3 regions of the Lysinibacillus sp. 2017 genome follow, and region 1 is predicted to be linked to each of the others. Evidence: predicted binding sites of a transcription regulator. Region 1 holds the regulator's gene; each other region holds the start of a gene.
What was found. Region 1 encodes LexA, which represses DNA repair genes until DNA is damaged. Its sites were predicted from a motif close to CGAACATATGTTCG; they were not measured.
Positions count from the first base shown of each region.

Region 1 (3,290 bases):
TTGTGATGAAAAAGAGTATTGCTATTGATATGGACCAAGTATTAGCAGATTTTTATTCGAAATTATGTGCTACATATAATGAAAATTTCGGAACGAATTTTACCAAAGAAGAATTTTTATTAACGACGCAGCGTGATTTACCAACGGAAGACGGAAAAAAACTATTTGCATTATTAAATGAACCAGATTATTTTCGTGATTTAGCCGTATTAGATTCAGATGCAATCGAGGTTATCAAGGAGTTACAAGAGCATTATGAAATTTACATTGCAACAGCGGCTATGGATGTACCAGGTTCCTTCACGGCGAAATACGAATGGCTACGGGAGCATTTGCCATTTTTAAAAACGCAAAATATTGTATTCTGTGGCAATAAAGCTGTGATACATACCGATTATTTGATCGATGATAGTTCGAGACAGCTTGAAGCATTTAAAGGAACGGGTGTTTTGTATTCAATGCCATATAATGCTGCGGTGGAAGGCTATGTCCGTGTGCAAAATTGGCGAGAAATTAAAGAGTACTTTTTAGAACAATTAAAAGCATAGGTGAATGGGATGGATTGTAAATAAAACAATCTATCTTTTTTTTTTTTTCTGGAGTATTACAGAGGTATAGTAGTATAATTTGAATTATCTGAATAATTGAGTTTGCTAAATGAGTAGTGAATAAAGGGGATGTAGAGGATGAAACCGATTATTGGCTTAACGATGTATGATATTGATAAAAAATTAGACATTAATAATGCGTATTTACATTCTATTGAACAAGCGGGAGGCATACCGATTTGTATTCCGAACGCAACGGAAGACACGGTTGAAGCCTTATTATCAGTTGTTGATGGCTTACTTCTAATTGGAGGCGAAGATTTAGATCCGTTTTTATTTGGAGAAGAGCCGCATCAAAAAATTGGGCGTGTCGTTCATGAACGTGATGTCAGTGATCTATTATTAATGGAGCATGCGTTTGACAAGCAAATGCCGATTTTAGGTGTCTGTCGTGGGGCGCAGGTGATGAATGTGGCTTTTGGGGGGACGATCATTCAAGATATTCCATCTCAAGTTGAAAATGCAATTGGGCATAAGCAATTATCAAAGCGCGGTGCACTCGCACACAGTGTAGAAGTTCTAACTCCGAAGTTTAAAGAGATTTTCGGGGACGATTCGTTCCGTGTGAATACATTCCATCATCAATCGGTTGGTAAACTTGGAAAAAGATTAGTAGTTTCTGCTATTGCGAAAGATGGTGTTATAGAGGGAATTGAGCATGAATCACACCCGTATTGTGTATCCGTACAATGGCATCCTGAAGAGCTTGCACCACTAGGAGATGTGTATGCACAGCGTTTATTTAGAAGCTTTGTAGAAGCGTGTGAAAAGTAAAATAGGGTATTTAAAAGAGTTCAGCGATTTTGCTGAACTCTTTTTTCATGAAAAAAGTCTATCTACTATTAATATAGAAGATAGACTTCGAACATTTAATGTACGTTGCGATATAAGCCGACAACTTTACCTAAAATCGAGATTTGATTGACGATAATCGGATCCATTGAGCTATTTTCAGGTTGAAGGCGGAAATGTGTTTTTTCTTTGTAAAAACGTTTCACAGTAGCTTCGTCTTCTTCCGTCATAGCTACAACGATCTCACCATTGTTTGCTGTTGACGTTTTCTTTACGATTACATAATCCCCATCTAAAATTCCTGCGTCAATCATCGATTCACCCATAATCTCAAGCATGAATAGTTCATCTTCAGATGCCCCGTATGTATCTGGCAGTGGGAAGTACTCTTGAATATGCTCAATCGCTGTAATGGGTAGGCCAGCAGTAACCTTACCGATTAATGGTATATGAACGACACCTGGTTTTGGGATTGTCGAATCTTCTTGTTGTAAAACTTCAATAGCGCGTGGCTTTGTAGGGTCACGACGAATAAGCCCTTTACTTTCTAAACGAGCTAAATGCCCGTGGACAGTTGAACTAGAAGCTAAACCAACCGCTTCACCAATTTCTCGAACAGATGGGGGGTAACCTTTAGAACGAACTTCCTCTTTTATGAAAGCTAGAATTGCTAATTGTCGCTTTGAAATTTTTGTTGTCAACTTGCTCACCTCTTTAATATAAAATGGATATTTTTAATTAAATACAGTATAGCAGTATGCGAACATAAATGCAAACATAGGTTCGAGAAACGGTTGACAAAAACATATGTTCGTATTATTATGAGAACACATATTCCGAACATACATTCGAAAAGGGGCAGTTATTTATGAAGAATTTAAAGTTAAACAGCTTTGCAGCAATGTTTCTAGCATTTTCAGTTTTTTTTATTGGAATTATTGTAATGAAAGACGACCAAATTGAATTATACGAACAGGTAACAATTGAACATGGGGACACTTTATGGACAATAGCTGAACAATATCGTGGTAAAATGGAAAAGCATGATTGGATTCACGCTGTAAAAAAACAAAATGAATTATCGAGTGAAGAAGTAGTAAGTGGTCAAATTTTAAACGTACCCGTTGAAAAGAACGCCGATTATATCACTAAATCAAATGAACCCAATTATGCACAATCCATTAAAGTAGTGAGAGAGAATAATGAATCAAAATAAAGCCGTCATTTATTGTCGTGTTAGTACAGAAAAGGACACGCAAGAAACATCATTAGTACGTCAGCATGAAGAGCTTACAAAATACGCGAAATCACTAGGTTACAGTGAAATAGCTGCTTTTAAAGACCAACATAGTGGTTTTGAAGTCGACCGAGATGGCCTATTAGATATGCTCGAATATATGAAAGAGCATCAAATAAAGGCATTATTTGTGCAGGATGAAACACGATTAGGTCGTGGTAATGCACGAATGGCCGTATTACACCTCATTCAAAAATATGAAGCAACAGTCTATTCACTAAATGATGCGGGTCCACTCGCATTAAATGAAATGGATACGATGTTACTTGAAATTTTAGCTGTTGTTGAAGAATATCAGCGCCGCATGCACAATGCAAAAATTCGCCGTGGCATGCGCCGAGCTGTTGAAAATGGTTATATGCCACAAAATAATTTGAAAAATCGTGGCAATATCGAAGGACGTGAACGAAAAGAAGTACCTGTTGAAGAAATTGTCCAATTGCGTCAAAAAGGGTTAACATTTGCTGAAATTGCATCAACGCTTTCAGGACTTGGTATTCAAATAAGTAAAGCGACCGTTCACCGCAGATATATTGAATTTATGGAACGACTTGAAGAGTAAACACTTGCTCTCCAAGTCGTTTTTTTATACC
Region 1 covers NZ_CP029002.1:2,481,839-2,485,128, reverse strand. Annotated here, with positions in the region: gene DCE79_RS12135 (5' nucleotidase, NT5C type) at 6-548, shown strand; gene DCE79_RS12130 (gamma-glutamyl-gamma-aminobutyrate hydrolase family protein) at 687-1,382, shown strand; gene lexA (transcriptional repressor LexA) at 1,478-2,101, opposite strand; gene DCE79_RS12120 (cell division suppressor protein YneA) at 2,269-2,616, shown strand; gene DCE79_RS12115 (YneB family resolvase-like protein) at 2,603-3,259, shown strand.

Region 2 (3,290 bases), 1.8 Mb from region 1:
ATTATCTTGACTGTGCGGCTTGCGTGCGAAGAACCTGCCAAGTGATTATGCCCGAATAACCACTTTAATAAAAGGCAGATTCACTTGAACTGTATCCTTCTCTACTTTATAAGGAAAATTCGATAAATATAGAAGACTGGCGCCTACCACTGTAAGCGCCAGCACGTGAATACAAGTAAAGGGAAAATGGATACACCCTTATATTGGCAGGTCTTTCAACTCCTTTTATATAGTCTAATAAATTGTGACTGTCGCTTCGCTTTCGTCACAAAGATAATGTCACAACAAACGGATTGTGACATTATCTTGGCTGTGCGGCTTGCGTGCGAAGAACCCGCCAAATGACTATCCCCGAATAACCACTCTGCCTGCCTATCCCTGACTACTTTTTTATTAGAAGGCCCAAATCCCCCTTTGTTAAAAAAATCCACAATCTCCCACTTGTCAAACCAAAACAAATATGCGAAAATAAATACGAACAGACGTTCTTATTTGGAGGTGTGCATATGACACAAATTCCTTCTGAAACGGTCCCCTACTATGAAGCGGGCATTTATTTACCGTTACTACTGATTATTCTCGAAAAAGATCAAAGTATTATTGAGCAAGGCCATTTTAAATTTAAAAATCCCTATTTACATTTAATTGATAGCATAAGAAGGAAAATTAAACAGGATTTAAAAGAAACGAAAGCCTATTTTCAACAACATAAAATGCGGTTAGTAAGAGGAAAATCAGATGATTTATTTACGGAATACCAATTTTATTTTGAGGGACTTATGGAGAGTAGACGGTATTCAAATATTCGTCTGCGTAATCACAGTGAGGCACTTCTTACGGAATATTTTGAGAAACATTAAGTGTTTAGAGCGTCTTACTTCTTTTTAAAATAAGATATTTATAGTACATGGAGGCGCGAACATATTGATGATTGAATGATTTGATGTGGAGTGGGAAAGATTTTTCGGATCCATCGATAAATGTGAGTATGGTTTCGCTTCCACTTTCACTTCCGGTAATGTTTGCAATGGCATGTAAGGAAATCCAAATGTTTTGGGGTGAATGTGGTGAAAAAAGAGGGAATAATATACACGGATCGCCAAAATCATAGGCAACCATAATGGGTAGCTTGTGCTTACTTTTACCGAAAAATTGCTTTGCTTGATATTTGCTTGCTTCAAAAGAACTTCCGTGGAGACGACAGGTGCTGCGGATAATTTTTAATGGCTTATTGGCGTAGGTCGTTTCACCGTGTTTGTCTGAAATGAGGGTATAAATTTTATTGCGATGCTCATAGGATTTCAAATAGAACGTGGAATTAGTAACAATGTAACTTGAGATTTGATGCAAATTTGTAATCATTTCACTTCTCCTTTATCGTTGTTTTTTGATGCAAAAAATAAAAGCCAACTGCAATTTTTGCTTCCCTTATAAATTAATACAAAAAGTGACAAAACGCAACATAATTTGTCGGAAAATTCTGTCGTCTGATAATTTTTCAGAAAATATTGCAAATTCAAGTGCTTTTAATTTATAATAATGAAAAGCGATCGGGGTGATTTCGATGGATAAATATTATTCGTACACAGACTTTTTGAAAGCGGTAGGACAACAGTCAACTGAATATCAAGCAGAGAAGTTATTGAATGAGATTTATTTAGATTTGTTTATAAGTCGTATACAACGAGTACATCGAATTGAACAGTTAAAATTACTAATTGACACATCTTTGGATCAAAAGGACGAGCAATCTTTTATTCGTTACACAAAAGAATTAAATGAATTACATGAAGCTTCGATATTTTAAGCAAAAGTCACCTTGAAGGGTGGCTTTTTTAGTGGACAAGAAAGTAAAAATTTCCAAGGGAATCTGGTTTTCTAATGTTTAGAGAGAACGTTTTAAGAGAAAGCAAATCTAAGTAGATAGAAAAATAAAACGAATATACGTTCGCTAAATTATCGTAATTAAAAAAAGGGTATGCTAAAATAGACGTAGCAAATGAGACAGAAAGGACGAGTCGGTATGACAGAAATATTTACAATCCAGTCCGAATATCAACCCGCTGGCGATCAACCAGAAGCGATTAAACAGCTTGTACAAGGCTTAAAAGATGGAAAACATCATCAAACATTGCTTGGTGCAACAGGTACCGGTAAGACGTTTACGATTTCCAATGTGATTAAAGAAGTGAATAAACCAACCCTCGTCATGGCACACAACAAGACGCTTGCGGGGCAATTATATAGTGAGTTTAAAGAATTTTTCCCAAATAATGCCGTTGAATATTTCGTTAGTTACTATGATTATTTCCAACCAGAAGCGTATGTACCACAAACTGATACGTATATCGAAAAGGATTCAAGCATTAATGATGAAATTGATAAGCTACGACATTCGGCGACATCGGCATTATTCGAACGAAATGATGTCATTGTTATTGCGTCGGTCTCATGTATTTATGGCTTAGGGAATCCAGAAGAATATTGGGAAATGGTTGTATCGATTCGTACGGGCATGGAGCTTGAACGAAATGAGTTGTTACGGAAGCTTGTTGACATTCAATATGAACGTAATGATATTAACTTTACACGTGGTACATTCCGCGTACGTGGGGACGTTGTTGAGATTTTCCCAGCATCTAAAGATGAACATTGCATTCGTGTAGAGTTTTTCGGTGATGAAGTCGATCGTATTCGTGAAGTGGATGCATTAACAGGCGAAATTTTAGGTGAACGTCAGCACATTGCGATTTTCCCAGCATCCCACTTCGTTACCCGTGACGAGAAGATGAAAATTGCCATTGAAAATATTGAAAAAGAACTAGCAGAACGACTCAAGCTACTTCGTTCAGAGGATCGTCTATTAGAAGCCCAGCGTTTAGAGCAGCGCACGAATTATGACTTAGAAATGATGAAGGAAATGGGCTTCTGCTCTGGGATTGAAAACTATTCGCGTCATTTAACATTACGTGAAAAAGGGGCAACCCCGTATACATTAATTGATTATTTCCCTAAGGATTTTTTACTCGTTGTCGATGAAAGTCACGTTACCTTACCGCAAGTGCGCGGGATGTATAACGGGGACCAAGCGCGTAAAGGCGTCCTTGTCGAACACGGTTTCCGCTTACCTTCAGCGCTAGACAACCGCCCTTTAATGTTTGACGAATTCCAGTCAAAGGTTAGCCAAGCCATATATGTTTCGGCAACACCAGGACCGTACGAATTAGAGCATACACCCGAAATGGTTCAACAAATTATTCGTCCGACTGGTTTACTTGATCCAACGATTG
Region 2 covers NZ_CP029002.1:692,564-695,853, forward strand. Annotated here, with positions in the region: gene DCE79_RS03005 (YhjD family protein) at 507-860, shown strand; gene DCE79_RS03010 (competence protein ComK) at 865-1,362, opposite strand; gene DCE79_RS03015 (IDEAL domain-containing protein) at 1,565-1,807, shown strand; gene uvrB (excinuclease ABC subunit UvrB) at 2,024-3,290, shown strand, end outside.
Region 2: uvrB (excinuclease ABC subunit UvrB) is a predicted target of LexA. The motif match lies at 1,938-1,951, and genes of this name have one in related genera.

Region 3 (3,290 bases), 1.7 Mb from region 1:
TGGTTTTCTTTTGCAAACTTTACCGTATCTTCAAAAAATGGAGCAGTTGCCACACCGCCAGTTGGATTGTTTGGATAGTTTAAATACATAAGTTTCGCACGTTGTTTTATTTCATCAGTTAATGCATTATAGTCTGGCAAATAGCCATTTTCCGCATATAATGGCAGCGTATCAAATTTGACATCAGCAAGTGCCACCCCGGACAAATAATCCGGATAACCTGGGTCAGGAAGTAGCATAGAATCACCTGGATCGAGAACAGCAAGTGGTAACTCAACGAGCCCTACCTTTGTACCGCCTAAAATAGCGACTTCAGTGTTTGGGTCAATATCAACATTGTATTCACGTTTATAAAAGTCAGCAGCGGCTTGTCTTAATTCTGTAATCCCTCGAAAAGGGGAGTATTTATGGGTTTGTGGATTGGTTACGGCTAGTTGCAACGCATCAATAATATGGTCAGGCGTTGGTTGGTCGGGATTCCCTTGCCCTAAATTAATGACGTCACGGCCTTGTGCGAGTGCAGCATTTACTTTACTGACAAGCGCGGCGAAAAATTGTGGGGGTAGCTGTTGTAGTTTCTTTGAAAATTCCATCGTTCATCACCTTTTTTAAATAATAAAATTAATCTTAGTCCTTTTCTAGGGATTAGTAAAGTGAAAATTATGATAATTTAGATAAGCGTGCTAGAATGAAGCACGTAATGGTAAAATGGCGTTAAGAAAGCGAATTTTAAAGGAGTGTCATTTCATGAAAATCGGATGTATTCAATTAAATGTAGGCTTCGGCAAAGTAGATGAAAACTATGAACGTGCAGAAAAGTTCATTCGTGAAGCGGTCGCTGGTGGTGCAGAAATCGTCGTGTTACCAGAAATGTGGAATACAGGCTATGCGTTAGAGAAATTAGAAGAACTTGCAGATGTGAACGGGGAACGTACGAAAGCATTTTTAAGTGCTTTGGCAAAGGAATTAGCGGTACATATTGTAGGTGGCTCAGTTTCAGTGAAGCGTGACGGTAAGTTTTACAATACGATGTATACGTATAATCGTGACGGTGAACAAGTCGGTGAGTACAGCAAAGCCCACTTGTTCCGCTTAATGGATGAGCATCTGTATTTAGAATCTGGAGATACGATGAATCGATTTGCACTTGGGGATATTGAAGCGGGTGGTGTTATTTGCTACGATATTCGTTTCCCAGAATGGTTACGTGCCCACGCGCTAGACGGTGCAAAAGTGTTATTTATTCCCGCACAGTGGCCAACACCGCGCATTGATCACTGGAAAACATTATTGCAAGCACGTGCTATTGAAAATCAATGCTTTGTTGTGGCAGTCAACCGTATCGCACGTAAAGTGGAGAACTTTAATGGGCAGTCGATGATTATCGGGCCTTGGGGCGAAGTGTTGTGGACGGGTGCTGAAGACGAGGAGCTTGCGATTATTGATGTTGATTTTTCAAATGTCGATGAAGTACGCGGACGCATTCCCGTATACGAAGATCGTCGCCCGAGTCTTTATGGAAAAGTGGTAAAACAATAGTTTATGGAAGCACATCGGAATTTCGGTGTGCTTTTATTTTTTATCGAATTATAAATTCCGAGTACTGTAGATAACTTTTGAAATGTACTTCATGTCTAGGAACAAACGCTTTAGCACTTTTGTTTTTAAAATCCATTACTTCCCACTTGCGGTCTCACACGTCTCATTTTAAAATAAGAACAAACGTTCGTTTTAAATGAGGTGAATTTGAAATGTATGAAAATGCAACACAGCGTTCAATGATTTGTGTGGATATGCGTAGTTTTTATGCAAGCTGTATCGCGTCTATTGAAAATTTGAATGTCATGGAAGTCCCGATGGCTATCGTCGGTAACTTTCAACAAAAGGGCAGTGTTGTCCTTGCTGCGTCACCACCGATGAAAAAGCGTTTTAATATTCGAACGGGTTCGAGACTTTATGAGATTCCACCGCATCCCGATATTCGCTTATTTGAACCACGCATGTCTTTTTTTATCCGTATGTCGATGGAAATTACACGATTGCTCAATGATTTTGTCCCAAAAGAAGCGATTCATGTATACAGCATTGACGAAAGCTTTATCGATTTAACAGGCACAGAAAAATTATGGGGGCCTCCAGAACAAACAGCTGAACGGATTCGCGATCAAATTTATCGACAATTTGATATTCAAAGTGCGGTTGGCTTTGGACCGAATATGCTTTTAGCTAAGCTTGCACTTGATATCGAGGCAAAAAAAACAGGTTTTGCAAAATGGACATATGATGATGTACCGACAAAATTATGGCCAGTCACACAGCTAACCGACGTATGGGGCATTGGACGTCGAACAGAGAAAACGCTGCATCATATGGGCATTTATTCTGTTTATGATTTAGCACATACTGACCTCGAATTACTAGAAAAGCGCTTGGGTGTTATGGGCAATCAGCTTTATTATCATGCCTGGGGAATAGATCATTCGACTGTAGGTGCACCAATCATGCAGGGGCAAATTAGCTTTGGAAAAGGGCAAATGCTGATGCGGGATTACCGTAGTCGCCAAGAACTATTAGTCGTGCTTCTCGAAATGTGTGAAGATGTGGCAAGACGTGCGCGGGAGGCGAGAAAAATAGGACGTACGATTTCACTTGGACTTAGCTACAGTAAGGATGCATTTGGTGGAGGCTTTCATCACGCACGTACAATCGATGAGCCGACAAATGATACGTTGAAGATTTTTCATGTATGCAAGGAATTGCTCGATGAATTTTATGCTGAGCGTCCGGCACGTAAATTGACGGTAACACTGAGCAATATTGAAAGTGAGTATTCCATGCAACTCAGTCTGTTTGATGAAGCAAGGTGGCGTAATCGAAAACTAGGGGAGACAATGGATCAGCTACGTACAAAATATGGCACGACGGCATTACTACGGGCAATTTCTTACACGGAAGCAGGAACAGCCATTACGCGTGCTTCGTTACTAGGTGGACACAAAAAGTGAGGAGTGATCAAGATGAATAAAGACCGTGGGACGATTAAATGGAATGCGATGATGCTTCCTGAGCACGTAAAATTTTTACGTGAATGGCAAGAGGAAGATCAGCTTGTGACAAAACCTCAGCTCGATGAAGCACTAGTTGAACAATTGAATACAAATTTACAGCGTGCGTACAACGAGCGACAACCGATTAATTTAAAAGTGTGGGAGAAAACCGCCATTTATCAAGTATGTGGTAGGATCCAAAAAATGAATATGAATGAAAAGTACATTCAACTTGAAAATGGT
Region 3 covers NZ_CP029002.1:424,870-428,159, forward strand. Annotated here, with positions in the region: gene DCE79_RS01955 (pyridoxal phosphate-dependent aminotransferase) at 1-593, opposite strand, end outside; gene DCE79_RS01960 (carbon-nitrogen family hydrolase) at 748-1,539, shown strand; gene DCE79_RS01965 (Y-family DNA polymerase) at 1,752-3,005, shown strand; gene DCE79_RS01970 (YolD-like family protein) at 3,018-3,290, shown strand, end outside.
Region 3: DCE79_RS01965 (Y-family DNA polymerase) is a predicted target of LexA. The motif match lies at 1,716-1,729, and genes of this name have one in related genera.